DNA from 4 places in the Shewanella sp. KCT genome. Region 1 is predicted to be linked to each of the others. Evidence: predicted binding sites of a transcription regulator. Region 1 holds the regulator's gene; each other region holds the start of a gene.
What was found. Region 1 encodes sigma-54, which starts transcription at its own class of promoters, with help from an activator protein. Its sites were predicted from a motif close to GTTGGCACGNNNNTNGNNT; they were not measured.
Positions count from the first base shown of each region.

Region 2: AYI87_RS14125 (YccF domain-containing protein) is a predicted target of sigma-54. The motif match lies at 5,558-5,576, and genes of this name have one in related genera.
Region 3: AYI87_RS04465 (TorF family putative porin) is a predicted target of sigma-54. The motif match lies at 2,508-2,526, and genes of this name have one in related genera.
Region 4: flgF (flagellar basal-body rod protein FlgF) is a predicted target of sigma-54. The motif match lies at 5,189-5,207, and genes of this name have one in related genera.

Region 1 is NZ_LVDJ01000008.1:160,579-168,093, reverse strand. Features, by position in the region: gene AYI87_RS21240 (calcium/sodium antiporter) at 194-1,153, shown strand; gene AYI87_RS21235 (KpsF/GutQ family sugar-phosphate isomerase) at 1,187-2,164, shown strand; gene kdsC (3-deoxy-manno-octulosonate-8-phosphatase KdsC) at 2,166-2,717, shown strand; gene lptC (LPS export ABC transporter periplasmic protein LptC) at 2,714-3,271, shown strand; gene lptA (lipopolysaccharide transport periplasmic protein LptA) at 3,258-3,803, shown strand; gene lptB (LPS export ABC transporter ATP-binding protein) at 3,800-4,531, shown strand; gene AYI87_RS13105 (RNA polymerase factor sigma-54) at 4,666-6,153, shown strand; gene hpf (ribosome hibernation promoting factor) at 6,184-6,471, shown strand; gene ptsN (PTS IIA-like nitrogen regulatory protein PtsN) at 6,474-6,917, shown strand; gene rapZ (RNase adapter RapZ) at 6,914-7,515, shown strand, end outside.
Region 2 is NZ_LVDJ01000009.1:177,461-184,975, forward strand. Features, by position in the region: gene hppD (4-hydroxyphenylpyruvate dioxygenase) at 1-154, opposite strand, end outside; gene AYI87_RS14095 (homogentisate 1,2-dioxygenase) at 246-1,406, opposite strand; gene AYI87_RS14100 (LysR family transcriptional regulator) at 1,561-2,466, shown strand; gene AYI87_RS14105 (hypothetical protein) at 2,556-2,900, opposite strand; gene AYI87_RS14110 (DUF6508 domain-containing protein) at 3,255-3,632, shown strand; gene AYI87_RS14115 (PGPGW domain-containing protein) at 3,768-3,995, opposite strand; gene AYI87_RS14120 (substrate-binding periplasmic protein) at 4,216-4,992, shown strand; gene AYI87_RS14125 (YccF domain-containing protein) at 5,080-5,487, opposite strand; gene AYI87_RS14130 (1-aminocyclopropane-1-carboxylate deaminase/D-cysteine desulfhydrase) at 5,717-6,643, shown strand; gene AYI87_RS14135 (hypothetical protein) at 6,793-6,966, opposite strand; gene AYI87_RS14140 (mechanosensitive ion channel family protein) at 7,458-7,515, shown strand, end outside.
Region 3 is NZ_LVDJ01000002.1:374,012-381,526, forward strand. Features, by position in the region: gene AYI87_RS04440 (hypothetical protein) at 1-151, shown strand, start outside; gene AYI87_RS04445 (hypothetical protein) at 334-633, shown strand; gene AYI87_RS04450 (DUF4240 domain-containing protein) at 655-1,164, opposite strand; gene AYI87_RS04455 (hypothetical protein) at 1,425-1,835, shown strand; gene AYI87_RS04460 (HU family DNA-binding protein) at 2,090-2,362, shown strand; gene AYI87_RS04465 (TorF family putative porin) at 2,602-3,294, shown strand; gene AYI87_RS21180 (hypothetical protein) at 3,623-3,796, shown strand; gene AYI87_RS04470 (HlyD family secretion protein) at 4,030-4,983, shown strand; gene AYI87_RS04475 (ABC transporter ATP-binding protein) at 4,983-5,990, shown strand; gene AYI87_RS04480 (ABC transporter permease) at 5,977-7,077, shown strand; gene AYI87_RS04485 (alanine/glycine:cation symporter family protein) at 7,155-7,515, opposite strand, start outside.
Region 4 is NZ_LVDJ01000017.1:29,703-37,217, forward strand. Features, by position in the region: gene AYI87_RS18740 (chemotaxis protein CheV) at 1-851, shown strand, start outside; gene AYI87_RS18745 (CheR family methyltransferase) at 989-1,828, shown strand; gene flgB (flagellar basal body rod protein FlgB) at 2,017-2,415, shown strand; gene flgC (flagellar basal body rod protein FlgC) at 2,418-2,837, shown strand; gene flgD (flagellar hook assembly protein FlgD) at 2,848-3,630, shown strand; gene flgE (flagellar hook protein FlgE) at 3,694-5,055, shown strand; gene flgF (flagellar basal-body rod protein FlgF) at 5,255-5,998, shown strand; gene flgG (flagellar basal-body rod protein FlgG) at 6,009-6,797, shown strand; gene flgH (flagellar basal body L-ring protein FlgH) at 6,822-7,496, shown strand; gene AYI87_RS18785 (flagellar basal body P-ring protein FlgI) at 7,508-7,515, shown strand, end outside.

The DNA.
Region 1 (7,515 bases):
TGTCATGACTTAACGATTGATGACTCATAACGGGACCTAATGCGTTCCATGGTTAGGCGGCAGGAAAAGAGACAAATTGTACGAAATTGACGGATTGTGCACAACTGAATCGACACTATCTTTGCGCAATACTTTCAATTTTGTTCAATTCCAGCGAAAATGCGCGGCAGACTCTTAAACAAAAAGATTTTCAATGCTATTTAATATTTTCTTACTGATTGCTGGTTTGGGTGCCCTTGTCTGGAGTGCCGACAAATTTGTCTTCGGCGCCGCAGCATTCGCCCGTAATCTTGGGCTGCCGCCCATGTTGATTGGCCTCACCATAGTCGCCATGGGCAGCTCGGCCCCGGAAATGTTTGTGGCAGCCACCGCCTCCCTCGAAGGCATGACAGACACCGCCATAGGGAATGTACTGGGCTCCAACGTCGCCAACATCACGCTGATCCTGGGGATCACCGCCCTATTAGGCGCAATCTCGGTAAGCTCACAGACACTCAAGCGAGAAATCCCTATGATGCTAGGTGCTACGGCGCTGGCGGGTTACTTCCTCCACGATGGTCAGCTGACCCGCATCGAGGGTCTGGTGCTATTGGCACTCTTCTTTGCCCTCATGGGTTATCTGATCTGGCATGCCATCGTCAACAAGGAGAAGGATCCCCTAATCGACGAGGCCGAGAGCGAGGTGCCTAAAGATGTGCCTACGCCTAAGGCGATCCTCTGGCTGGTGATTGGCCTTGTGCTGCTGCCCCTGTCTGCCGACTGGATGGTGCAGGGCGCCGTGGGTATCGCCAAGGCCTTCCATATGTCAGACTTAGTCATAGGCCTGACCATTATCGCCGTCGGTACCAGCCTGCCTGAACTGGCGGCCTGTGTGGCGGGCGTATTAAAGAAAGAGGACGACCTTGCCATAGGCAACGTGGTCGGCTCGAACCTGTTTAACATTCTTGCGGTACTGGCGCTGCCCGCCCTTATCGCCCCTGGCGCGGTAGATGCCGCCGCCAGCAGTCGCGACTTTTATATGGTGATGGCAACCAGCGTTGCCCTGGCCATACTGATTTTATTAACCGGCAAGGCCCGCCAACTACGCCCCTGGCATGGCGGTGTGTTATTAGCGACTTTTATCGCGTACCAAGTCACGCTTTTCCTATCCTAATAACGTTTAGGCCGACAAAATAGAGAGAACAAGATGGTAGATGCAGATCAATTACGTCAATGGGGACGCAAGGTTATCGATACCGAGCGCAACGCGCTGGACAACCTGTATCAATATGTCGACTCGAGTGAATTTGCCAAGGCCTGCCAACTGATCCTCGCCTGCACCGGCAAGGTTATCGTGATGGGCATGGGCAAATCCGGCCACATAGGTAACAAGATCTCGGCCACCCTGGCCAGCACAGGCACCCCTGCCTTCTTCGTCCACCCCGGCGAGGCCAGCCATGGCGACCTGGGCGTGCTGAGCGAGAACGATATCGTGCTCGCCATCTCCAACTCGGGCGAGGCCAGCGAAATTTTAACCCTGATGCCTGTTATCAAGCGCATGGGGCTGCCTGTCATCGCGGTGACGGGCAAACCTGAGTCCAATATGGCCAAGCATTCGGTCGTTCATCTGTGTATCGAGGTACCGGAAGAGGCCTGCCCGCTCGGACTGGCGCCCACCTCGAGCACCACGGCGACGCTCGTCATGGGCGACGCCCTGGCGGTAGCCCTGCTGCAAGCCAGAGGCTTCACCAAAGATGATTTCGCCCTCTCCCACCCCGGCGGTAGCCTGGGACGCAAGCTGCTGCTCAAGGTGAGCGACGTGATGCACAAGGGTGATGACTTGCCTCTGGTGGCCGAAGATATCTGTATCACAGAGGCCCTGTATGAGATCTCCAAGAAGGGGCTGGGCATGACAGGCGTGGTCAACAACCAGGGCCTGCTGGTCGGTATCTTCACCGACGGCGACCTGCGCCGGGTGATAGATGCCGAAATCAACCTGCGCAAGACCTCCATCTCAGAGGTGATGACCCATGGCTGCGTCACCGTCAGCGAAGGCATCTTAGCCGCCCAGGCCCTCAAGGTGATGGACGAGAAAGAGATCAACGGCCTGATTGTCACCGACGAGCAGCAGAAGCCGATTGGTGCACTCAACATGCTGGACATGGTCAAGGCGGGGGTGATCTAACATGGCACATCAAGGTTTCTACGGCCCGATAACCGACGCTGTCTGGCAAAAAGCCAAACAGATCAAGCTCTTGATCTGCGACGTCGACGGCGTGTTTTCCGATGGTCTGGTCTATATGAGTAACTCGGGCGACGAACTCAAGACCTTCCATACCCGCGACGGCTATGGCGTCCGCTCGCTGCTGACCAGCGATATTCCGGTGGCCATCATCACGGGGCGCAAGTCGCAGATAGTGGAAGATCGCATGACGGCCCTGGGTATCACCCACATCTACCAGGGGGTTGACAACAAACTCGAGCCTTATCAGGAGCTGCTTAACCTCTATAAGGTGACGCCAGAGGAAGTTGCTTATATCGGCGATGACATGGTGGATCTGCCCGTGATGGAGCAGGTTGGCCTGTCTGTGTGCGTGGCCGACGGTCATCCCTATGTGCGCCAACACGCCGACATGGTTACCCATATCAAGGGCGGCCACGGCGCGCTGCGTGAACTGACGGATCTCATCCTGCTCAGCCAGGATAAGTTTGCCTCAGCCCACGGAATGAGCATATGAACAGAGTCACGCTGGCGATCATCGCCTTCTTCGGCACAGCACTGATCCTCTATTGGCAGGTTCAGTCGAAAAAGGGCAGCGAAGAGCTGGCCCTGGATAATGTCGATCGTCCCGACTACATAGTCCGGGATCTCAAGAGCGTGCAATACAATGATGAGGGTGGTATCAACAGTCGCGTATCGGCCAGTCACATGGAACACTACGCCGAACGCAACCAGACCTACTTTACCCAGCCCATCTATCTGGTCTACCCCGACAACGGCGATGCCCAGTGGCGCCTGAGATCCACCAAGGGCACACTGGACAAAAATAGCGGACGGGTCACCCTGGAAAATAATGTTATCATTGATGCCATTAGCCCAGAGGAACCGATTCAGACCATAGAGACCACCTATCTGGAGCTGGATCTCAATACTATGATTATGACATCCGACAGAAGCATTCGGATCACAGGGCGTGATTTTCTCATCACGGGGGAAGGCTTATATGCCGATCTCAACGCCCAAAATATCAAACTGACGAGTCAGGTAGAAGGAACATATGAAACTAAATAGCCTTATTCTTGCGGGCCTGCTGCCCCTGGTCAGTATTGGCGCCCATGCCAAGGTGAACGACCTGCTGCAAGAGGTTAAGATCTCAGCCGCCAGCCAGGAAGCCGACATTAAGAACAACCAGATCATCTTCCACGGTCCGGTCGAGGTCACCCAAGGCTCTATCAAGATATTGGCCAGTGAGCTGCGTGCCTTCAGCAAAGAGAAGAACAGCGGCAAGATACTGATCGCTACCGGCAACCCGGCCACCTACTCTCAGGTGATGGAAGATGGCCGCCCCGCCTCGGCCAGCGCCAAGGAGATCCGCTACGAGCTTTCCAGCCGCACCCTGACACTGATCGGCGACGCCACCCTGGAACAGGAAGGCAGCCAAGTCACGGGTTCGCAGATCCGCTACAACATAGAGCAGCAACAGCTGATCGCCGAGAGCACAGGCAAAGACAGAGTGATCACCATCATTCAGCCTGAGAACTATCAGGAACAGATCCAGCCAGAGCAGAAGCCCGAGAAGAAACCAGAACAGGAAAAACAATGACAGACCTGATCTTGAAGGCGGAGAACCTCGCCAAGAGCTATAAGAGTCGTGCCGTTGTCCAAGACGTGAGCCTCACGGTAAAGACCGGGCAGATCGTCGGCCTGTTGGGGCCAAACGGCGCCGGCAAGACCACTACCTTTTACATGGTCGTCGGCCTGGTACAGAGCGACAAGGGCCGCATCTTTATCGACGATGACGACCTGACGCTAGACCCCATGCACCTACGCGCCCGCAAAGGCATAGGCTACCTGCCTCAGGAAGCCAGTATCTTCCGTAAGCTCTCGGTGCGGGACAACATCATGGCCGTGCTCCAGACCCGCAGCGATCTTAATAACGATGGCCGCGAAGAGGAGCTGGAACACCTGCTGGAAGAGTTTCATATTACCCATATCCGTGACAGCCACGGCATGGCGCTCTCGGGCGGTGAACGTCGCCGGGTGGAGATCGCCAGAGCGCTGGCCGCCAACCCTAAGTTTATTCTTCTCGACGAGCCGTTCGCCGGGGTCGATCCCATCTCGGTAATCGACATCAAGAAGATCATTGAGCAGCTCAAGAATCGCGGCCTGGGGGTGTTGATCACCGACCATAACGTGCGCGAAACATTAGATGTCTGTGAGAAAGCCTATATCGTCAGCCATGGTAATCTGATCGCCGAGGGCACACCCGCCGAAATCTTAGACAACCAGCAAGTACGAGCAGTGTACTTAGGTGAACAATTCAAGCTATAGTTAATCTTATAATGGGGCCACAGAGGAAAAACCACGCGTTAATTGTGGCCTTAGGAACTATCCGATATATTTGTCCGGCACATATAGCCAGAGCTTTCTCATTTTATAATTAGAAACAAGGGAATAGCAGTACGATGAAAGCGTCACTTCAGCTCAAAATGGGTCAGCATCTCACCATGACGCCCCAGCTACAGCAGGCCATACGTCTGTTGCAGTTGTCGTCATTAGAGTTGCAGCAGGAGATCCAGCAGGCATTAGAATCCAACCCGCTACTGGAGTTGGATGAAGAGCAGGAGAGCGCCAGCATCGAGCTGCAAGACGATAGCGTCAGCGACAGCTTCGACAGCAAGTACGACGACAAGATAGAGCTGGATTCGAGCCAGGATAACTCAGGGGTCGAGACCTCAGATGCCCTGACTCAAGACTCTATGCCTGACGAGCTGCCGGTGGATACCACCTGGGATGAGGTCTACACCGCCTCGCCAAACTCAAGCTCGGGCGCCATGCGCGACGACGACATGCCTTTTCAGGGCGAGACCAGCGAAGGTCTGTATGAACACCTGGAATGGCAGAAGAACCTGACCCCTTTTTCCGATAACGACCTGGCCATCGCTACCGCCATCATCGACGCTATCGACGAGCGCGGTTACCTCACCCAGACCTGTGAAGATATTCTCGAGGCCATGGGCGACCCTGAGATCGAACTCGACGAGGTCGAGGCGGTGCTCAAACGGGTACAACACTTCGACCCTATTGGCGTGGCGGCCCGCGACCTCAGCGAATGTCTGACGATCCAGCTGGCCCAATACAGTGACGACACGCCGCACATCGCTAACGCCCGCATGCTGATCAAGGAACACCTGGATCTCATCGCCGGACGCGACTTCCGCCTGCTGATGCGCAAGACCAAGCTCAAGGAAGATGAGCTGAGGGATGCCATCGCCCTGATCCAGACCCTGAATCCCCGTCCAGGGCTCGCCATCACCGCCAGCCGCGACGAGTACGTGATCCCAGATGTGACCGTCACCAAGAAGAAGGGACGCTGGGTAGTCGAGCTCAACCCAGACAGCATGCCCAAGATCAACGTCAACCAACAGTATGCCGCCATGGCCCGCAGCACTAAGAGTCAGGCGGACGGCCAGTTTATTCGCGGTCACCTGCAGGAAGCCAAATGGTTCCTCAAGAGCCTGGAGAGTCGCAACGAGACCCTGCTCAAGGTGACCAACTGTATCGTCGACTTCCAGCAAGGTTTCTTCGAATTTGGCGAAGAGGCGATGAAGCCCATGGTACTGAACGACATCGCCGAGGCGGTGGAGATGCATGAATCCACCATCTCACGTGTGACCACGCAAAAATATATGCATACCCCGAGAGGGATCTTCGAGCTTAAATATTTCTTCTCCAGTCACGTCGGTACCGACGATGGCGGAGAGTGCTCTTCAACAGCAATACGTGCCTTCATCAAGAAGCTGGTTGCTGCGGAAAACCAGAAAAAGCCATTGAGCGACAGCAAGATGGCTCAACTCTTGGCCGAACAGGGTATTAAGGTGGCTAGACGCACCATTGCCAAGTATCGCGAGGCAATGCTTATACCGCCCTCGAATCAGCGCAAGAGCTTATAAAACAAACCTGGAAACTGGAGGACTATCTTTATGCAAATAAACCTGACTGGGCACCATATCGAGATCACCCAATCTCTACGAAGCTACATCGAAGAGAAATTCACAAAGCTTGAACGTCATTTCGATCAGATCAATAATGTGCACGTTGTATTAAATGTCGAAAAGTTGCAACAGAAGGTTGAGGCAAAGTTACATCTCCGTGGCGGAGAAGTGTTCGCAACATCCGAACATGCGGACATGTATGCCGCGATAGACTCCCTGATTGACAAACTCGATCGTCAGGTCATTAAACACAAAGAGAAGCTTACTAAACATTAACGATGGAACTGAGTACCATCCTGCGGCCGGAGTGCACCACCTGCGCCACTCCGGGCAGTAAGAAAAAGGTACTGGAGCTTATCAGCGACTTAGCCGCTGTCCAGTACCCCACCCTCTCCTCTCAAGAAATATTTGAAAGCCTTCTGGCTCGAGAGAAAATGGGCAGCACAGGTATAGGCAATGGTATCGCGATTCCTCACGGACGGCTGACTAACATAGATCAACCCGTGGCCGTACTGGTGAAATGTGCTGAACCAATCGCATTCGATGCCATTGACAATCAGCCCGTCGATATCCTTTTTGCGTTATTGGTGCCCGCAGATCAATGCGAGCAACATCTTAGCACCCTGGCCGCTATGGCCGAGAAGCTCAATGATAAGGCGATCATGAAGCAGCTAAGAAAGACCCAAGACGAATCCGAACTCTATCAGGTGATCACCCAATGAAATTGGTTTTGGTATCCGGACGCTCAGGATCGGGAAAATCCGTCGCACTCAGGGTCCTAGAAGATCTAGGCTACTACTGTGTCGACAATCTGCCCTTGCAGATGATGGAGTCCCTGCTGGAGCAGCTCAAGGGACGCAGCGATCTCGTGGCCATCAGCGTCGATGTACGCAACATGCCCAGCGAAGAGATCCAGCTGGAAAAGCAGCTGGCCAAGCTCCCCAAAGATACCGAAATCTTAAGCTTCTTCCTGAACTCCAGCGACAATGTACTGCTCAAGCGCTATAGCGAGACCCGCAGACTACACCCGCTGTCACGCTCTAAGGTCTCCCTCAAGGAGGCAATTCAGCTCGAGGGCAAGCTGCTCGACCCCATCGCCAAACTCGTGGATCACTATATCGACACCTCTAACCTCAACATCTATGAGTTGAGCGACAAGGTACGTGAGATCCTGCTGGGCACGGTCGACAAGGAGCTGGTGATCAACTTCGAGTCCTTCGGCTTTAAATATGGCATGCCGACCGAAGCCGACTTCATGTTTGACGTGCGCTTCCTGCCCAATCCCCATTGGGAACCTGAGCTAAGGCCTCTGACCGGCCT
Region 2 (7,515 bases), on a different contig from region 1:
TTTGTTTGTAGTAAACGATATCTTTTTGCTTATGCTTCTTTAGCTTAGAGAAACCAAAGTCGATGAAGACCTTGTGCATAAAGTCGAGATCTGGGGTGCAAAACTCGGTAAATTCGATGCCCAGTAATCCCAGTGGATTTTGTTCGCTTGCCATGTGAGTATCCTCGTTCAATTTGTTACAACCACAGTCACTCTTTGGTGACTTGTCTGGCTATTCATTGTGATTCGGTGTGTACCGAACGGTATTAGTCTTCTAACCAAGAGCGGTTGTAGTCTTTACTCATGCAACCTTGTACATGTTGGGTTAGCTGCAGTGGGGCGAAGGTGTCGACCATCACTGCGTATTCATAGGTCTCTTTCTTGCCAACCGAAGCCTCGGTGCGGCCTGGTTGTGGTCCGTGTGGTACCCCTTTCTGATGCAGCGTCATGTAGCCGGCCTCGATGCCGGTGCGGCTCATGAAGTCGCCGTCCACATAGTAGAGCACTTCGTCGCTGTCGATATTGTTGTGGTAGTAAGGCGCCGGGATAGACTGCGGATGGAAGTCGTACGGGCGCGGCACAAAGTTACAGATAACGAAGTTGTGGGCGGTAAACACCAGATGATCCGACGGCGGCAGGTGGATCTGACCCACTTTAGGGGCGTAATCCTGAATGTTGAAAGCCCAAGGATAGACACAGCCGTCCCAGCCCACGAGATCGAAGGGATGCCACTCAAGCTGTGTCAGCTGATACTTGTCACCAAATTTACAGACCAGAGGGAAGGCGCCTTTCTCGACCACGGCTTCTTGCAGGCTAGGAACGCGGATGTCGCGCTCACAGTAAGGAGCAGACTCCAAAAGTTGTCCGTACTCGTTTCTAAAATGCTTAGGCACTTCAACCATTGAGAAGGCTTCGATAACAAATAGGCGAACCTGGCTGTAATCGTCAAACTTAAGCTGATAGGTGGTGCCGCGCGGGATAACCAGGTAGTCCCACTTTTTCACCTCTAGCACACCATATTCGCTGTAGAGCTTGCCCTGGCCTTCGTGGACGAAGATCACCTCGTCGGCGTAGGCGTTGCGGTAAAACTCTTCGGTCGCCTCGGTGACCTTGGCGCTATACATGGCCACGTCGTTATTAAAGAAGATCTTGTTGCGCGCCGAGTAGAAGTTACCCTCGCGGTCGGCCTGCTTAGCGTCCAACTTATAGTTCTGAATCAAGGTGTCTTGCCAGGTTTGGCCGTGATTGACCTCGAACGGGCTCACCTCTAATGCCTTGGTTGGCATGTTGTGGTGATACTTGTTGGAGTAGATGTTGGAGAAGCCATGGGTGGAGAAGAGTTCTTCCCGATAGAGTTCACCGTTCTCTTTCTTGAAGGTGATGTGGCGTTTATGGGGGATCTCCCCCTGTCTTACATAAAATGGCATGGCTTCTTTCCTTGGGTGCTTTAGCGGGCACACTTATGTTTATGTGATCTAAATAACAATTTAGTTGCTGGCATGAACAAAAAAAAGAATAATAAATAGCTTAACTCAATCTAAATTTTAGATGGTTGTCATTTGTTTACGCCGAGGAAGTGAGATGAAGATCGATGTGGAAGCCTTTAGGGTGTTGTCGATTCTGGTTGAAGAGGGCAGTTTCTCCAAGGCTGCCGAGCGATTGCACAAGGCGCAGTCGGCGGTGAGCTATCAGGTAAAGAAGCTGGAACAGCACCTGGGTGTAAAGCTTTTTTGTCGGGATCAGTATCGCGCCGAATTAACCCCAGAGGGTAAGGTGATCCTCGCCGAAGGCAAACGCTTGCTGCAATACCTTGGCAACATTGAACATTTAGCCAGCCGTTTCAGCGAAGGCTGGGAGCCTAAACTCGAACTTGTGGTGGACGGTTCCCTGCCCATGGAGCCCATCATGCGGGCGCTGAAGCGGGTGTCTGAGCATAAGATCCCTACCAAGATCCAGCTCAACATGGAGTTTCTCGGCGGGGTACAACACAGGTTCGAGCGGGATAATGCCGATCTCATGTTGGTGAAAGACTATCGTACCGGGCCCAACTATCGGCCGCAGCCACTACCCGACATCAACAGCATACTGGTGGTGAGTCGCTCACACCCCTTAGCTAAGGCGAAGGAACTCAGCCTGTTTGAGTTGCTGCAGCATGTGGAGCTGACCATCGAAGATTCTTCCCCCGGCAAGATCCACAGCGATGAGCTGCAATTTGGCGGTGACAAGGTGTTTTACCTGTCAGGCTTTATCATGAAGAAGAATGCCCTGCTGATGGGACTGGGCTTTGGCTGGATGCCTGACTTTTTGATTCAAGAAGAGCTGGCCAGCGGTGAGTTACAGGAACTGGATTTTCTCGGTGGCAGTCGTTACAGCTTTACCCCTCAGTTGGTATCGACCATGGAGCGCCCCTTAGGGCGCGCCGGCCGGCTCTTTACCAGCTTGATCCTGGAGGAGTTTAACCTCTACCAAGCACAGGCCAGTCGTTAAAGCCGATATTTTTATATTTAAAAAGCGAGCCGTTGAGCTCGCTTTTTTAAAATGACCAGTATTAGGTGAAAGCTAGTTCTTAATAATAGCTAGTCGTTAATAATGTCTAGGATACGACGTGTCTTGTCGTGCAGTTTAATAAAGGTGCCATCGATATCTATGGTGATGTTGCCGTCACGGTCGATAGGCACATGGATCTTGCCGCGATCATAATAGTCATCAGACAGGTAATCGCCCTTGTGAAGTTTCTTCTGCCAGCCCGGTGGTAGCGGCTCGCCGCGGGCTACCTTCTTCTGCAGTCCTGGTGGCAGGCTCTTTTCGTTATGGGCCTTGGCACCGTGTTCATGCTTATCGTTTTTGGCCAGGGTTAGCGGCGAAAAACCGATAGACAGTCCCAGTAGGATAAGGCTAACGCCTGTAGTGTATTTCTTCATCTGAATTCTCCAGCGCAATCATTGCGTTCTCAGCTAGCATATGGTCTCGCTCTGTTAATGTCTAGCCAGTCAGGACCTTAGCCATGTTCAGCTTGTATTCAGCATCTTCTCATTAACCTGGAGTTAAGTCATTGATAAAGCGCCGGGCGCACCAGGCTATTAGCCTCCTAGATAAGCTGTGGTACGGAGTATGCAAATTCTCTAGGCAAGAGGCTTAGCGAATGTCTTCTTATAAGACTCAGCAAGCGTTCTATTCGATGTGAAGTCAGGTAAACGCCGAAAAAGTAAGGCGAAAGGCGTTAGGGCAATGGGGGCCGCTAAGGGCAACCTGCCCTTGGGACTAAGGAGTGCGATATGAAAAGTGTAATATCTTTGCAGATAGCAAATCTCTATTCTCAATATGCCACGCAGTTTGCCCGTGGCGATCAGGCCAGCAGTCAGCTGACGATGCAGGGCTTTGTCGAGCAGCTTGCTCAGCAGGGATTGTTACTCGATACCCTCAACTGGCAGGAGTGGTACCAAAATGCCCATCTGGTCGATAAGCCAGATTATATCCGCGAGGCGAGCTTCTATCAGTGCCGCTTGCTGTTAACCGCCATGAGCCGCTTGGAGCGCTTCAGCCGCGGCGTATTGGAAAATATGCGCAGGCAAGGGGTGTTGCTGGCGATTCTGGAGCGGCTCAACGTGCTTACCCACAAGAGCAGCGGGCCTGAGCTCTTAGTGCTAGCCTAACTCTTTGTGCTGGCTTAACTCTTTGTGCTGGCTTAACTTTTTGTTGGCTTGCCACTCTTTATTGGCATAAGACGCCTTAGCGCCCAAGCCAACATTGGTGGGAAATAAGCCCTATTGGAGCATATAAGCCGCGTATTAGCGGCTGTAACGCCAATCGCGCACCTTGGCGTCTAGCCAGGCGGCGCTGCGGGTCATCTGTTTCTGGCTCTTCTTTAGCCAGCCTCTGGCCCAGTGGTACTCCAGGCTTAATACTGCAAGTCCTATGGGCAGCAGTAACCAGGCCGGGCCTGGCAAGATAACCAGTGCCAACCCGAGTAGGCAAAGTGCGCCGCCGATGACGGTGATCAAGGTTTTTCTCAGCATAAATACCTCATTTGACCTTCTCTCCTATACTTGTATTGCATCATCTTGTTTATCCATGCCAGTGAAAATGTGTAACAAAAGGACATTCATGACGCGATGGAGTGTGGCAAAACAGTGACTTGGGGGTAGGGTGTTGATTAGACCAGGCGGCTTTAACTTAAGCATAAATAACGCTAATAGGCAGGCCTTGCTCTCTACGCCGCTATTGCCAGCACCGCTAATGCCAGTAAAGCTATGGCCAGGGGCGCTACGACGCTTCCATTTTCTGCTTGTTTCCATCTTCATCGTTACCTTGTTGTGTGTTGCTTCGGCCCCGAAGGCCGAGACCCTCAAGCTGTCCTCATTAAATTGGCCACCCTATTCGGGGCCAACTCTCAAGGAGGGCGGCGCCTGTGTGGTGGTGGCCAGAGCCGCACTTGCCGCCATGGGTCATGAGCTTCAGGTGGACTATTTCCCCTGGAGTCGCACAGTGCGAGTGGTGACCCGGGACGATTCTGGCTATCAGGGCTATTTCCCCGAATATCATCACCCAACCGATAAATTCATCTTCTCCGACTCCATGGGACAGAGTCCTCTGGGGATCTTGGAGCAGAGCCAGCACCCCATTACCTGGTCGAGGGTGCAGGATCTCAATGCCTACACCTTGGGCGTGGTCAGAGACTATGTAAATACCCAGGCGCTCGATGAGATGATTGCCATTGGTGCTCAGCCGGTAGAGCTTGTGAGCTCAGATGAACACAATATCCGCAAGGTGGCTACCGGCCGGGTGCAGGGCGCCGTCATGGATCTCTATGTCTATCAGTTTCTCATCGAGCAGCCACACTTGACCGAACTCAAGAGCAGGCTGCAATTTAACAAGCAGTTGCTGGAGTCGAAACAGCTCTATATCGCCTTTAGAAACACCCCTGAGGGGCGCAGGTGGAGAGAGATCTATAACGCCGGCCTGGCCCGTATCCAAGTCGAGCAGATCCTCAAAGATTACCTGCAAAGCCTCTAGTTCGCCGTCCCGTAGTAATCCTGATTCGCTTCTGCTGTCGACGTTCGCGAACTCCCCTCCAGCCCCTAAATCAAGCCTTTAAGGCTCTTAAGCCTTGGCCGTGATCGTTTGACCTATAGGGGTCAGACTCAGCAGCGCCAGTTTCAGATGCTGAATACCAAAAGGGATCCCTATGATGGTGATGAAACAGGCCAGCGCGTGGGTGATATGGCCGATGGCGAGCCAGATCCCAAATAGCAGGAACCAGACTATGTTACCTACCATGCCGAGCGGGCCAGTACCGATATCATCGACCCCTTGCAGCGCGCGGCGATTGACGTTTTGCTGACCAAAGGGCCAGAAGGCCATCTCACCGATAACGAAACAGGCGCGGCCGAAGGGGATACCTATGATGCTGATGAAGCAGAGCAGGCCCGCGAGCCACCAGGCCAGCCCCATCACGAAGCCGCCTAAAATAAACCATGCAATATTAAAGAGTAAGCGCAGTAGTGCCATGAAGAGCTCCTTGTTGTAGTGCTTTTATCGTTGTTAAGACATAGGCCTTAAATTGGATCTACCAAGGGATAAGCGAAAACCATGCCATATTATATCTGTATGTTTTTATTGATTATTGTGTTGGTATGATTCTGGGGTGTTGACATAATATGCCAAAAGTCGGTCAAATTACGCATTTGCCGTTAAAGGGTGTACACTCTGGCGCGTCATTTCATTCAGGCTCGATAATATGAAGCTTAGCCACACGCCCGTAGAGAGCGTCTACCTTGGGGAGCACCAGGTCTATGTGAAGCGCGACGATCTGCTGCATCCTGAGTTTTCCGGTAATAAGGCGCGCAAGTTCGCCTATTTTCTCGAGAACGACTTTCCCTCTGTGAGGCAACTGATTGGCTATGGCTCGCCTCAGGCCAACTCCCTCTATTCGCTTTCGGCCCTGGCTAAGCTCAAGGGGTGGCAGCTGGATTTCTACGTGGACCATCTCCCCGGTTATCTGACGGAGCACCCCTGCGGCAACTACCTCGCCGCGTTAGACAACGGCGCCAACATCATAGATCTCTCAAGAAAGACGGATCGAGATGGATTGGATAGCGAAGCTTATATAAGGCAAAGGGTGTTGACGGGCAGCGATGAGCAGCTGTTTGTGCCAGAAGGGGGGCGCTGCGCCTTTGCCGAGCCAGGCGTGGCCCAGCTTGCCGAGGAGATTGTTAGTTGGAAAAGTGCAGAGCATATTAGTGAGCTAGTGGTGTTTCTGCCATCGGGCACAGGCACCACCGCACTCTATCTGCAAAAACAGTTCTTAACCCTAGATCCCAGCATTAACGTCATGACCTGCGCCGTGGTGGGGGGCGATGATTATCTTAGGACGCAATTTTTAGAGCTTGAGCAGGATGCAGCGCTGCATCCCCAGATTGTCCCGTCAGCCAAGCGTTATCACTTTGGCAAGCTGTATCCTGAGTTTTATCAGATGTGGCATGAACTCAAGTCGACGGGAATAGCGTTTGAGCTACTCTACGATCCTCTTGGCTGGCTCTGCCTCAAGCATCTCTGGCAACAGGGGTTAGATGTGCCCGTGCTCTATCTACACCAAGGGGGCCTGCTGGGTAATCAATCTATGCTGCCAAGGTATAGGCGAAAATTCGGTGAGCTAGAGAGATAAATGTCATTTGGCCAGGTCGGTACCTGTGAAAGGGGTACAACCTGAGCCAAATGTTACCTGCTGAGTCGTTGACGAATGGGGTCAATCCTACTTGTTGCCTGGGCAACCTTCGATACGTGTGAGAGGAGGTGTATCGAATAGCGTGGGGGTTATTTGTTGCTTGAGAGCAACCATTTCATAAATTGCAGGGCGTCGGTGCGCTTAGCAAATGTTTGTTTGTTTTTTCCAAGACTATCGGTAAAAGCGATAGATGATTTGTTGACTGAAATTGAGTCCACCGGGAAGTTTACCGTGATCTCATGACCGTTAACTTTGTACGACATAGGCCATACTCCTTATTACTGTGACTGCCTTGTGGCAGTAAAAATTTAACAAATAATAGATCCTTAGCTGTTGCGAAAGATGAATTAAATCCTTCCTGAGACTACCCAGCCTAATTTAAATAATCAAGTGATCTGCCTCGAGAAAGCCGTTACTTGGGCCCTAAATGGGGGCTTTTCACCGGATTGGACACAGTAAATCATTAATAAATGACAATAGTGTGACGAGATAACTGCGAGTTGTTGAAGCGATGACTATGTAATGACTTAGAGTCTAGCGATGCAAAACTTGTAGGCAGAAAAACTAACAGCAGGGTACTGCAGAAGGTAGGCATTATAAGCTTGGATGCGAACTTGTCAATATTTAATCAATTCTGTCGCTTTTAGCTCGCCCATGGCGATGAAAAGGCCCATTCCTGCTTAGCTTTCTACTGTGCAATTTAGGAATAAATGCTAATATTTCTAGGCGCTTGTTAACAATTAAGGGGACTGGGATGCGCTTTGTTGTTTGGCAGTTTATGTTGGTGATGAGCTTGTTTGTCGGCAGCGCCT
Region 3 (7,515 bases), on a different contig from region 1:
CGATGACTTCGAGGATTACCAAAGCTGTAAGGCCTTCGCCACCGAGCAGGCCAAGGAGCTTGGCGATGTCTTATGGGAGTGTGGCCTCAGGTGTCGCTTCGATAACAGCCGTCAGGGCTTTCAGTGCGAGACCATGCAGAATCAGGAGTGAGTCAGCCGCCTTTCATCGCTCAGCGAGCCAATTTGATTTGTTCGTTTTTTATTCAGCTTCTGTTCAAGCTATTGCCATTAACATAGGTATCAATGAAACGGCAGCAGCACTCGGGCGGCAGCAAACACAGCCCCAGATGCCGACAACAGATTGAATTTAAGACACCGACAGGAGCTATGACAATGAGCAAGCTAACCCACACAAGATTCTCAGGTAGATTCGCCCTATTGGCCTCGCTAATCCTTGGTTTCGCCTTTATCTCGGGCGCCAACGCCAGCGAGCTTAGCGACAGCGAACGCGCCGCGGTAGAACAACACTTCCAGATTCTGGACCAGCAGCAAGAAGCGAGCGATAACCAGACGCTCGACGGCTTCCAGGCCGATCTCGACAGCCAGCTTGAGCAGGCCGAAGAGGAGTTTATGGAAGGCGCCTGCGCCGAGCATGAACTAACCTTCGATAGCGATAGCCAGGTCTGCTACTAGAGCAGGCTTAGTAAGGGCTCGCTAGAAAGGAAATAGCTGAAACAGCTGAGGGTAAGTCGCCTTCAGCTGTTTTTTCTTGGGCGAAAACTTCTTCCCCTGAGGCGTCGCCTGCCCAGAAGGCACAAAGGGCAGCTCCTCGCCAGTGCGATCTTCATAGATCTGCCCGGCGATCAGATCGTAATCCTCCACGAAGGGATAGGCATAGCCATCCTTCTCAGGCCAGGCCGGCAGCTCGGCCAAGGCATCGGGGTTAAGCAGTATCCGCTCGAACCACTCCTGCCCCAGGGAGATCAGGAAGGCGCGAAATTCGGCAAAGCCATATTCGCTGTCACACCCGGTCACTATGTAGGCGGCGCCCCACAGCGACCAGAGGTAAGATCGACGCATCTGCTGCGAGAAGAACTTATCGAAGGCCGCCAAGTCTTGGTTGTCGAGTTCGTTCAGCTTCGCCTTAAGCTCCGCCGCCAGGCTCTCCTGATCTTGCTCAGGCTTGCTGCGGGTGACTAACTGCCAAAATTCATTCTCGTTCATGCTCTTCTCATACCCAACGCGGTTTATGGTTAACGATTGCCTTCATATACTCCTGTCCTGCGTATCCTGACTCATTTTTATCAAGCGACAGGCCAAGAGGCCACATCTTACCCTAAGCCAGCCCGGCTGGCAGCAGGGCCTTTGCAATTTAGCCAAAGCAATAGACTTTTAGGTAAAGCATTAGACATTTAAGTAAAGCGTTGGACTATGTTGCGCCATTTTTCTACACTGCGGGGCAAATCATTCACCCAAGAGCCAAGATGAACCGACCAAGTCCCAGCATACTGCTACTGATCGCCCTCTATATTGTTATCGCCATCCTCGCCGGTTGGCGCGCCCTGGACAGCCAGACCCTAGATCTCTTTACCCTGGGCGTGATCCCTGTGCTCATCGGCCTCATCGCCCGCACCAGCTGGGCAAGCCTGGTGCTGAAGATCTATATCGGCATACAGACCCTGGGCTTCACGGCGCTGGGCGCCACTGCGGTGATCGCCTATCAGATCACCCCTGAGGACGTTAAGGTGGTAGTGCGCGGTCAGGAGCTGCCTATCTGGGCCATCGCCCTAGTCGTCACCGCTCTGCTGAGTTTCCAGTGGTATATGGCCTTCTCCAAGGGACTGAAACAGTATCTGCCGCAGGCGGCTCAAACCAGCGACGAGACCAAGGCTTAATCCCTCTATCGGGGAGGTTTACATCCCATCTCCTCCCCAGCCCTTATCTGGCAGGCCTTCGTGCCAATTCAGTCAAATCCAGGCCGCTTTCCTCTGTCACAGGGTTAAATTTTTACTGAATTTGACTGAAAGCACCCTTTGAGCGCATAAAACCGCTTTCATTATAGGGATGCTTGTGGCATGTTAAGTCCAGCAATTGCAAGTATCTAATGTAATTGGTATTACTAAATCTACGGAAAGAAGAGACTATCCAAATGAATAAAACTGAACTTGTTGCAAAAATAGCGGAAAGCGCTGAACTCACTAAAGCTGAAGCTGCTCGCGCCTTAAAGTCTTTCGAAGAAACGGTAGCGGAAGCGATGAAGAACGGCGAAAAAATCTCTATTGTAGGTTTTGGTTCTTTCGAGACCACTAGCCGTGCAGCACGTACAGGCCGCAACCCACAGACGGGCAAAGAAATTCAGATCCCAGCGGCTGTAGTACCTAAGTTTAAAGCCGGTAAGACGCTAAAAGACAGCGTAAACTAAATCGGTATTTAATCCGTCGAAAAAACCTCCTCCATGGAGGTTTTTTTATGCACCCTCCTAGTGCATCCTCTGCCTCATTTTTAACCAATTCGTTGCCTACTTCTGATGCAAATAAAATAAACTGTTGAAAAATAACAGATAAATATTTGGCACGCTCTTCGCTATAGCTTGTACGCGGCCTGACAATACTCATAACAACAGGCAGGGCCGCTCCCATAGACCAATAAGAAGGAATGAGTATGAAACAAGCATTGCGAACCCTAAGCCTACTCGCGGGCACCTTGATGGTTGCCCTACCGGCCAGCGCTAGCGTCACGGGCAACATAGGCGCAACCTCCAACTACTTGTGGCGCGGTGCCACACAGACGGGAGATGCGCCCGCGGTTCAAGGCGGCATAGACTTCGAACACGACAGCGGCCTCTACCTCGGAACCTGGGCGTCCAATGTGGATTTCGGCGACGACACCAGCTATGAGATCGACTTCTACGGCGGCTATGCCGGTAGCATAGGGGAAGACTTTGGTTATGACATCAGCTACCTCTACTACGCCTACCCCGACAGCGATTCGAGCATAGACTTCGGTGAAGTCACCCTGGCCCTGAGCTGGAAGTGGTTCAGCATCGGCTATTCAAAGGTGGTCAATGCCGGCAGCGACGTGGCGGCGGATCCTTTCGATGAGAAAGATCTCAGCTATATCAACGCAGGTGTCAGCTTCCCACTGTCGGAGACACTGTCTATCTCGGCCCATTATGGCTACTCCAGTGGTGATGTCGTCAACGCCTGGTTCGATACCGACAACTATGCCGACTACTCTTTGTCTCTGGATAAGGAAACCGACTTCGGTACCATCTCCTTCCTGGTCAGCGATACCGATCTCGAGGGTGACGATCCTAAAGTGGTCGTTGGCTACAGCTATAGTTTCGATTTGTGATCTAAATTTAAATGAGTTGCCACTAAATTAGCTGGCAACTCACTATTACTCTTAAAATATTTCAATTAAAAACAGATGGTTACAAAATGACCGCCCGTCTATTCGCTCACATTTTGTCTAAATCCACGACAAATACAATTGTGTTAACTCGATCAAACAAAAATCGAAAATCCCCTGCTATTTTTCTCATTAGCGCTCGCTAATGTGCTCACACCTTAGGACGCTAAACTAGCTAACGCTTTGACTCAGTTAACTTTATGTTAAAGCGGTTCAGTGCTAAGCGGCACCAAATGAGTGCACAAGCACTTTATTTGACGAGGATTTCACTATGGCTCAGTTACTCGATGTTATTCCGAACGATGCTGAAATCGAAGCGATCACAGCACCCAAAAACCCTAAGGCGGCCTGTGAGCTGCAACACAGACGCGAAGTCAAACGTCGCCTGGAAAAGTTACTCGAAGAGGCGGCACTTAAACGCGCCATGGGGGGAGATTTCTACTAACCCCAGACTCCTTAGCCTCCTTCGCGCCAACACTGCATGGGGCCAGGCTCCATGCAGACGTTTGCTCTCGACATTGAGCACGTTAAGCTTTAGATTCACTAGCCAGTTAGCACTCAAATTCAGGGCTCAAAGATTCCCCTTCTACCCAGGTTAAATTGGTGTAAGATTAAATTCAGCACATAACTTATTGATAGTCATAATTCTTCCAAGCGGTTCGTCTGCAAGAGGTCACCATGACGCTGAGTAAATCCTTACGCCTTCTCGCCCCGCTGCTCCTGCTACTTAGCGGCTGTCAGGGCGCCGAACCTCCCCAGGCCCTGGGCACACTGGAACGCGACCGGGTACTGCTGCGCGCCACCACCTCAGAGATCATCACGGCACTGCCCAAACGCGAGGGCAGCCAGGTCACCGAAGGCGAGTTGCTGCTACAGTTCGACACCCGCAAACAAACCGCCCGCGTCGCAAGCGCCCGGGCCCAGTGGCAGAAGGCCCAGGCCTATCTGCTTAGATTAACCAATGGCGAGCGCCCCGAGGATATCGCCAGCGCCCAGGCTAATCTGGAGCGCGCCACCGCCGCCATGGTGCAGGCGGAAAAGACCTACAGGCGCATCGACAAGCTCAAGCGGCAGAACCTGGTGAGTCAGCAGGATCTGGATCAGGCCGTTGCCAGCCGGGATCAGACCATAGCCGAACACAACGCCGCCAATGAGGCCTTGAGCAAGCTGATTGTCGGCGTGCGCCAGGAAGATATTCAGCAGGCCCAGGCCGCCCTGGATGCCGCCGCGGCCGAGCTGGATCTGGCGCGGCAACTGCTGGATGACCTCAGCATCACGGCAACCCGCAGCGGCCGCCTCGACAGCCTGCCCTTTAACCTGGGGGAGCGGGTGCCCGCCAACGCCGTGGTGGTGGCGATTCAGGCCGACCAGGCCGCCTATGCCCGGGTCTATATTCCCGCCCCAGCTATGTCCAAGCTCACCATAGGAATGCAGCTAAAAGTCCATGTCGACGGTCAGGAGCAGCCCTTCAGCGGCACACTGCGCTGGCTAAGTAAGGAGCCGGCCTTCACTCCCTATTATGCCTTGAATCAGCAGGACAGGTCTCGCCTCGTCTATCTGGCGGAGTTCGATCTCGACGACTCGGCCCAGCGCCTGCCCACGGGGATCCCCGCCCAGGTGGAGCTACCCTGATGCAGCCAAATGCGGATCTGGCCATAGATGCCCGCGGCGTCGATAAGCAGTTTGGCGATCTCTTGGCGGTGGCCGAGCTGGATCTACAGGTGCAGAAGGGCCACATCTACGGCTTTCTCGGCCCCAATGGCTGCGGCAAGTCCACCACAATACGCATGCTCACCGGCCTTCTGACCCCTACCCGAGGCGAGATCTCCGTGCTCGGCATGGCCATCCCCCAGCAGGCCGAGACACTCAGGCGACGCATCGGTTACATGACCCAGAAATTCTCCCTCTACGAAGACCTGAGCGTCAGGGAGAACCTGCAATTTATCGCCGACATCTATGGCCTGGGTGCCAGGGAGAGCAAACGCAAGATAGATGAGCTGATCGATACCTATCATCTCGACGCCCAGCGCCAACAGCTAGCGGGCACCCTTAGCGGCGGGCAGAAGCAGCGCCTGGGGCTGGCCTGCGCCTGTATCAACGAACCCGAGCTGCTGTTTCTCGACGAACCCACCTCGGCGGTGGATCCCCAGAACCGACGCGACTTCTGGGAACAGCTGTTCGATCTCTCCGAGCGCGGCACCAGCATACTGGTCACCACCCATTACATGGATGAGGCGCAGCGCTGCCACCAGCTGGCGATCATGGAAAGCGGCCACATTCGCGCCAAGGGCAACCCTCAGGCGCTACTCGAGGCGATGCCGCTGCATGTCATAGAGATAGCCGGCCACAGTCTGCGCCAGCTAAAGTCACACCTGAGCCAGTTCAGCGAGATCCCCTCCGCCGCTCAACTCGGCGACCGTCTGCGAGTCCTAGTCGATAAGCAGATAGCAGATCCCATCCCCTGGCTGCTGGAGAAGAGTCGCACCATGACAGGGCGAGAAAAATCTGAACCGCTGAGCACAAATCAACTAAAGCCAAGCCAATTAAGCCTGGTCTCGCCCAACCTGGAAGATCTCTTCGTATCCGTCACAGGTAAGGGACTCAAGGCATCTCGGGAGGCTGAAGATGTTACTAGCTAGCCTGAGACGGATAAAATCGATCACCACCAAGGAGATCCGCCAGCTCAAGCGGGATCGCATCACTTTCGGCATGGTGGTGATGATCCCCCTGATCCAGCTGTTGCTCTTTGGCTATGCCATCAATACCGATGTGCGTAACGTGCCTGTGGTGGTGGTGGATCAGAGCCACTCCGCCGCCGGGCGCTGGATCGTCGAGGCCGTCAAGGCGACTCAGGTGGTTAGCATAGAGCAGCACTACGCCAGTGCCGAGGAGGCCGAGGCCGCCATCACCCGCGACGAGGTACGCGCGGCGCTAATATTGCCCCCCAACCTTACCGAGAAACTGGCCAACGGCGAAACGCTGGGCCAATGGGTGGTCGACGGTTCAGATACTATGGTGGCCTCGGCCATCAGCCAACTGAGAAACATGCCGCTGGATCAGATCACGGGCCAGGACAGCCAACGACTGCCCACCTTCGAGGTCGCCCTCTTCTACAACCCAGAGCAGCGCTCGGCGGTTAACATAGTGCCTGGGCTGATCGCGGTGATCCTCACCATGACAATGATCCTCTTTACCTCGGCAGCCATAGTAAGAGAGCGCGAACGCGGCAACCTGGAGCTGCTGATCACCACCCCGATCAAGCCGTTAGAGCTGATGCTGGGTAAGATAGTCCCCTATATCCTGGTGGGACTGGTGCAGATGACCATCATCCTCGGCCTTGGGCATCTTATCTTCGATGTGCCCATCAATGGTGCCATCGCCCAGCTGCTGATGGGCACCCTGCTCTTCATCGCCGCCAGCCTCACCCTGGGGCTTATCATCTCCACCATAGCCAAGACCCAGCTACAAGCGATGCAGATGACCATCTTCATCATACTGCCCACTATCTTGTTGTCGGGCTTCATGTTTCCCTTCGAGGCCATGCCTAAGCCCGCCCAGTGGATCGCCGAGCTACTGCCCGCGACCCACTTTATGCGCATCATACGCGCCATAGTGCTGCGGGGCGGCGCCCTGAGTGACATGCAGTTTGATACCCTCTGGCTTATCGGCTTCACCCTGGTCGGTATCCTGGTCGCCTCGCTGCGCTTCAATAAGCGCCTCGACTAAAACATTCACTAGCAGCAGAGTTAACGACACAAAAAAAAGCGCCCGAGGGCGCTTCTTCAATTCAACAAACACAGGCTTTAGCTGTTGGCTTCGGCTGCCTGCTGACGCTTCTTGATGAAGTATTCGCGAGTCAATCCAAAAACAACAGGGCTGAGCAGCGTTAGGGCGATCAGGTTAGGTATCGCCATCATGGCATTCAGGGTATCGGCCAGCAGCCAGATGAAATCTAGCGAACTGACGGCTCCTAGCGGAACAACTATGACCCAGATGGCTCTGAAAGGTTTTACCGCGCGCACACCAAACAGGTACTGCACACACTTCTCGCTATAGACGCTCCAACCCAGGATGGTGGTGAAGGCGAAGATAGAGAGAGCGATGGCCACGATATAGTTGCCCATAGGCAGGGCGTGAGAGAAGGCATAGGAGGTCAGCGCCGCG
Region 4 (7,515 bases), on a different contig from region 1:
TGTTTAAGTTAAACGGGCGGCAAAGGTTTGGCATTAACGTATTTAAGGTGAAAGAGGTGCTGCAGTGCCCGCCACTGACTGGCCTGCCTAAGCTCAATCCCTACGTGAGGGGAGTGGCCCATATTCGCGGCCAGACCATTTCGGTGATCGATCTCAGCGCGGCTACTGGCGGCAGACCGATAGAAGATACCGAAGGCTGCTTTATCATCATCTCCGAGTACAACCGCAGTGTACAGGGCTTCTTGGTTAAGTCGGTCGAGCGCATCATCAACATGAACTGGGAGGCGATCATGCCACCGCCGCAAGGCGCGGGCCGCTACTCCTACCTGACCGCCGTGACCGAGATTGAGGGGGAGCTGGTAGAGATCCTCGATGTTGAGAAAATCCTCGATGAGATCTCGCCGGTGAAGACTCAGATCAGCCAAGAAGTCGACGAGCAGCTAACTATAGACAGAGACCGTCACTATCACATCATGGTGATCGACGATTCGGCTGTGGCGCGCAAGCAGATCATTCGTGCCCTGGAATCTTTGAGCCTGCAGATAGATACAGCTAAAGATGGCCGCGAGGCCTTAGATAAGCTGGTAAGCGTCGCCGCCGAGATGGATAACGTGGCCCATGAGATCCCGCTGATCATTTCCGATATCGAGATGCCGGAAATGGACGGTTATACCCTGACGGCAGAGATCCGCGATAACCCTAAATTGAAAGACATTAAGGTGGTGCTGCATACCTCGCTCAGTGGCGTATTTAACCAGGCCATGGTGGAGAAGGTGGGCGCTAATGACTTTATCGCGAAATTTAATCCTGACGAATTAGCGGCGGCGGTGAATAAGCATCTTAGTTTGTAATTTGTACTAAGTAGGGCCTGAGCCTAAATTTGCTAAGTTTGGGCTTGTATCAGTGAGTTAGCTAATGTATAACGCTGACCTCTGTAACGCTTGCTATAGTGTATGTTGTAGCCTGTTTTCTTTTTTGATATTGGGATATCAAGGTGCCGAATAAATCACTTGCCGAAGCCGAGTACAACCAATTTAAATTATTTCTGGAACAACACAGCGGTATTGTGTTGGGCGACAATAAGCAATATTTGGTTCGTAGTCGACTCGCGCCTCTGATGGGGAAATATAACCTTCCCTCATTATCTGAAGTGGTTAAACATTCGATGAAGCCCACCGAGCGGCAACTTCGTGCCGAGGTGATCGACGCCATGACCACCAATGAAACCTTGTGGTTTCGTGATCGCTATCCCTTCGAGCTGTTAGCCAATAACCTGTTACCCGAGTACGCCCGCCTGGGACGGCCGCTGAAGATCTGGTCGGCCGCTTGCTCGTCGGGGCAGGAACCCTATTCGCTAGCCATGACCATCTTGGAATATCAGCAGCGCAAGCCTGGCGCCTTGCCCGGCAGTGCGACGATTCTGGCTACTGATCTCTCCCCCTCCATGTTAGAGCGCTGTAAGGCGGCCGAATATGACAACCTCGCCTTGGGGCGAGGTCTGTCCGAGGAGCGCAAACGCCAGTTTTTTGAACCCACGGGGAGTGGCTCCATGGTGGTGAAGGCAAACGTCAAGCGTTTGGTGAATTTTAGGGCGCACAACCTGCTCGAGAGTTACACCTTGCTGGGTAAGTTTGACATCATATTTTGCCGCAACGTGCTGATCTATTTTGCCCCAGAGGCAAAGGCCAAGATATTGCGGCAATTTGCTGCCGCCCTCAATCCCAAGGGGATACTGTTTCTGGGGGCCTCGGAGTCGATTGCCGGTCTGACCGACGAGTTTGATATGGTGAGGTGTAACCCAGGGATCTATTACCAGAAGCGGACCTAAGGTCACAGACTAAGCTCTTGAAGGGGCTAACCCTCTGAGTTCGCAATCAAGTTTTAAATGCCAGCAATCGCTGGCATTTTTTATGCCTGCCATTTCTATATCTGCTTTGCCTTAGCAAGTTACCCATAACGGATTTTATTGGCACAAGTATTGCTTTGTTTATGGCATTCGTGTGTGGAGGCAATTTTATGGCGATTAGTTTCGATAAGGCATTGGGGATACATCAGTATACCTTGGGGATACGTTCGGCGCGTGCCGAGGTGATCTCGTCAAATATCGCCAATGCCGATACGCCCCATTACAAGGCGAAAGACCTGGATTTTGATAAGGCGCTGCAGGCGGCGCGCACGGCCCAAAGCGGGCTGGCGATGAGCCGTAGCAACGAAAAACACTTCGATTTAGCGGCGCTTTCCCAGCAGCACATTAGCTATCGGGTGCCAAATCAGCCCGATACTGGTGATGGCAATACGGTGGATATTCAGCAGGAGCAGTCAGAGTTTATGCAGAATGCGCTCGAGTATCAGATGTCGTTAGGTTTTCTTGACGGTAAGTTTTCCGGCCTGAAAAAAGCCCTTAAAGGAACGTAATTATGAGCCTTTTTAATATCTTCAATGTGGCAGGCTCTGGCATGTCGGCCCAGTCGGTCAGACTAAATACCACTGCCAGTAACATCGCTAATGCCGATTCAGTCTCCAGCAGTGTGGATAAGACCTATCGCGCCCGTCACCCAGTTTTCGAGGCCGAGCTGGCCAAGGCTAGTCATCAGCAGAATACCAGCCAGGCGGTAAAGGTGGCCGGTATCGTCGAGAGCGATAAGCCGTTACAGAAAGAGTATTCACCCGATCATCCGTTAGCGGATGCCGATGGGTTTATTTATAAGCCAAATGTCAATGTGATGGAGGAGATGGCCAACATGATCTCGGCCTCTCGTTCCTACCAGATGAACGTACAGGTTGCCGACGCGGCAAAATCTATGCTTCAGCAAACCTTACGCATTGGCAATTCCTAGGGGGTAAGTCGTGAGCCTAGTTAATCCGTTAAATACTCAGGTTGCGCAAACCAGTTCGACCCAGAGCGCCAAGTCGGTGACGCCTCAGGCGTCGAGCAGTCAGGCAACCACCCAGACCACGGGAAATCCGTTTCTCGACAGCATGCGTCTGCAAGAGGAGTCCTCGATCCCTGAGGCCAAGAGTCAGGAGCTGACCCAGGAGGATTTCTTCTCTCTGCTCAGTCAGCAGCTGTCGATGCAGGATCCTTTTAAGCCGGTGGACAACGATCAGATGATCGCCCAGATGGCGTCTTTCTCTACCGTTGATGGCATCACCAAGCTCAACGAGGAGATAGTTAACCTCAATACCGTGATGACCTCCAGCCAGGCGTTGCAGGCCTCGGGGCTAGTGGGGCAGAAGGTGTTGATCCCATCGGATACCGGGCATATTTCGGCGGAAGATCCCGTGCTCAAAGGGGTGATCAGTACCCCTGAGCCCATCGAGTCGATAACCGTGCGAATCGAAGACGAGAAAGGCCAGCTGGTGAAGACCTTCACCGTCGATGGTAGCGATGGCGGCAATATAGATGTCTCCTGGGATGGACTGGATAAGGATGGGGAACCCGTTGCCAGTGGTAACTATTCCATTAAGGCATCGGGCAAGGTAGATGGTAAGAGTGAAGATTTAGCCGTATCGACCTACGCTCACGTGACGAGTGTTTCGCTGGGAACGGCAAGTACCGGCGCAATTCTCAACTTGAGAGGCATAGGCGGTATCAAACTCGGTGATGTTCTGGCCGTGTCTGAAACCTAGACAAAGCAGAGCGTTAGGGCAGTTAGGTCCAGAACAGATAACAAATTTTTAGTGAGGTGATTTATGTCATTTAACATTGCATTGAGTGGTATCGCGGCGGCGCAAAAAGATCTCAATACCACGGCGAATAACATCGCTAACGTTAACACCACAGGCTTTAAAGAGTCGCGCGCCGAGTTCGCCGACGTGTATGCCAGCTCTATCTTTGCCAACAGCAAGACCACTGTCGGTGGCGGTGTTACCACGGCTCAGGTGGCGCAGCAATTCCAGCAGGGCAGTCTGCAATTTACCAGCAACGCGCTGGATATGGCGATCAATGGCGGCGGTTTCTTCGTGACTTCATCGGAAGTGGGCTCGCAGGATCTCTCCTACACCCGCGCCGGTGCCTTTAAGGTCGATGCCGACAGTTACCTGGTGAACTCAGCAGGCAACTACCTGCAGACCTTCCCGGTGGACAAAGATGGTAATTCGACCTCTGTGAGTCTGACAACTACGCAGCCTGTGAAGATCCCTGACACTGCCGGTAGCCCACAGAAGACAGACAATATCGGCATTCAGATGAACCTCAACGCGGGTGAGGGCACGCTGGATCCGGCGAACTTTAATCCGAATGACCCCGATACCTATAACAACTCGACTTCGGTCACCATGTACGACTCACTGGGTGAGCCACATATTCTGACCACCTATTTCGTGCGTCCACCCGAGGCGGCTTACACAGGCACCAGTAACTGGGTGGCCTTCTATGCGGTAGACGGCAAGCAAGTGGACCTGGCGGGCGCCGCGGGCACCTATGGCCGTGATACCACGGGTGATGGCGTGGCCGACTCTAGTGGCAGTGCGGTTAATGCCAGCGGCTGGAAAGGCTCTGTGCTCTCGTTTAACGATACCGGTGCCTACACAGGTAGCGATCCTGCCGTTATAACCACTGAGCAGTTGGGCGTGAGCGGCGCAAATGTCTTGGGGCCTGGTACAGACGGCACCCAGACACTTACGCTGAACTTTAACAGCCCGACGCAATATGCCTCGCCATTCGAGGTGACCGAGCTGAGCCAGGACGGTACTACGGTTGGTCGTCTGACCAACGTGGAAGTGGGCGCCGATGGCTTGATTAACGCCAGCTACAGTAATGGCTCGACCGTGCCGCTGGCGCGCGTTGCCCTGGCGCGCTTCTCCAACGAGCAGGGGTTGACTCAAGTGGGTAACACCTCCTGGAAGGAGAGCCTGGACTCGGGCCCGGCACTGGCGGGTGAGGCCAACAGCGGCACCTTCGGTAGCATTCGCTCATCGGCCCTGGAACAGTCGAATGTCGACCTGACTACTGAGCTGGTGGACCTTATTTCGGCCCAGCGGAACTTCCAGGCGAACTCGCGCACCTTGGAAGTGAACAATACCCTGCAGCAGACAGTACTGCAGATCCGTTAAGCAGCCGCTTAGTGGAATTCGTGAAATGTGTTGCCCTGGCGGCAACACATTTCCGCTTCTCTTGCCGCTTCTCCTTTCCTTTCTTAGCTTCATTTCTATCTGCTTGATTTCGCCTGCTTAACCAAATCCATTGCTTGGCATGATGTTTGCTTCGTTCTGTTATTAGACAGTTTTAGTTGAAACATTGACGGAGCAGCAAGTGGATAAATTACTCTATGTCGCCATGAGTGGCGCCAAGCAGAATATGCATTCGCTGGCAGTGCGTGCCAACAACCTTGCCAATGCCAATACCGACGGCTTTAAGTCGGATCTGGAACAGGCCAGATCTATGCAGGCCTTTGGCGAAGGGTTGCCGACACGGGTGTTTTCGATGACAGAGAACCCGTCGGCCAACTTTGCCGCCGGTCCCATAAAGACCACGGGACGGGATCTCGATATCGCGGTGAAAGGTGACGGTTGGATTGCCGTGCAGGCCGTCGATGGCGGTGAGGCCTACACTCGCTCTGGCAGCCTGAGTTTCGATACTTCAGGCCTGCTGCGTAACGACAGAGGCAACCCTGTTATGGGCGATGCCGGTCCCATCGTATTACCCCTTCCTATCGAAAAGGTCGAGATTGCCCAAGATGGCACCATCTCGGTCAGACCGCTCGGTTCAACCGCTGAGGTGATCGAGGAGGTCGGCCGTATCAAATTGGTTAACCCTGGTAATCAAAACCTGATGCGTGGCGAGGATGGTCTGTTCCGTCAAATGTCTGGCGTTAACGCTCCGGCCGATCCCAATGTTGCCGTGGAGAGTGGCGCCATCGAAGGTAGCAATGTCAACGCTGTCGACGAGATGGTCTCTTTAATCGATCTGCAGCGTCAGTTTGAGATGCAGGTCAAGATGATGAAAACCGCCGAAGAGATGGATCAAGCCTCTTCGTCATTAATGCGCATTAGTTAGGAGATAGATTATGCATCCGGCGTTATGGATTAGTAAGACTGGCTTAGATGCCCAGCAAACAGATATCTCGGTGATCTCCAATAATGTGGCGAACGCGAGCACAGTTGGATACAAGAAGAGCCGGGCCGTTTTCGAAGACTTGCTCTATCAAACCGTCAACCAGGCGGGGGGGATCAGCGCCTCTAATACTAAGCTACCCAACGGCCTGAACATAGGTGCGGGTACCAAGGTGGTGGCGACCCAGAAGATGTTCACCCAAGGCAATATGCTGACCACAGACAACTCACTGGATCTGATGATCGAAGGCCCGGGTTTCTTCGAGGTGCAGCTGCCAGACGGCACAACCGCCTATACCCGAAATGGTCAATTTACCTTGGACGATACTGGGCAGATAGTGACCCCAGGTTCTGGCTATGTGCTGCAACCGGCGATCACCATCCCGGATGATGCCACCAGTATTACCGTCTCTGCCGAAGGGGAGGTGTCGGTGAAGACCCCAGGCGCGGCGGAAAACCAGGTGGTTGGTCAGCTGAGCATGTCAGACTTTATCAACCCGAGCGGCCTGGACCCTATGGGGCAGAATCTGTATCTGGAAACCGGTGCCAGTGGCACGCCTATTCAGGGCACCGCCTCTCTGGATGGCATGGGCGCCATTCGTCAGGGTGCGCTGGAAACTTCTAACGTTAACGTGACCGAGGAGCTGGTGAACCTGATCGAGAGTCAGCGCATCTACGAGATGAACTCTAAGGTGATCTCGGCCGTCGACCAGATGCTCTCTTACGTCAATCAGAATTTGTAGAGGTTTGATATGACTAAGTTTGTTATGGCTAAGTCATCTGTCCTAGTGGTTGCGCTGGCGTTGGTGGGCTGTGCCTCAACCAACCAAAAGCCGATCGCCGATGACCCTTACTATGCACCAGTTTATCCCGAGGCGCCGCCGACTAAGATCGCCGCCACGGGCTCCATGTATCAGGATAGCCAGGCCTCTAGTCTCTATTCGGACATCAAGGCGCTTAAGGTCGGCGATATCATTACCGTGATCCTGCAAGAGTCGACTAAGGCGAAGAAGAGCGCCAACAACGAGTTGAAGAAGGGTTCAGATTTGACGCTGGATCCCATCTATGCCGGTGGTGGCAACGTCACCATTAGCGGCTCGCCCATCGACCTGCGCTACAAAGACAGCATGAACACTAAGCGTGAGTCGGATGCCGATCAGAGCAACAGCCTGTCGGGTAGCATCTCGGCCAATGTGATGCAGGTGCTGAATAACGGTAACCTGGTGATCCGCGGTGAGAAGTGGATCACCATCAATAACGGCGATGAGTTTGTCAGGCTGACCGGCATAGTGCGCTCGCAAGATATCCGTCCCGACAACACCATAGACTCTCAGCGTGTGGCCAATGCCCGTATTCAGTACAGCGGTACAGGTACCTTTGCCGACGCGCAGAAAGTGGGTTGGTTAAGCCAGTTCTTTATGAGCGACTGGTGGCCCTTCTAAGGAGCGATGCCATGAAGAT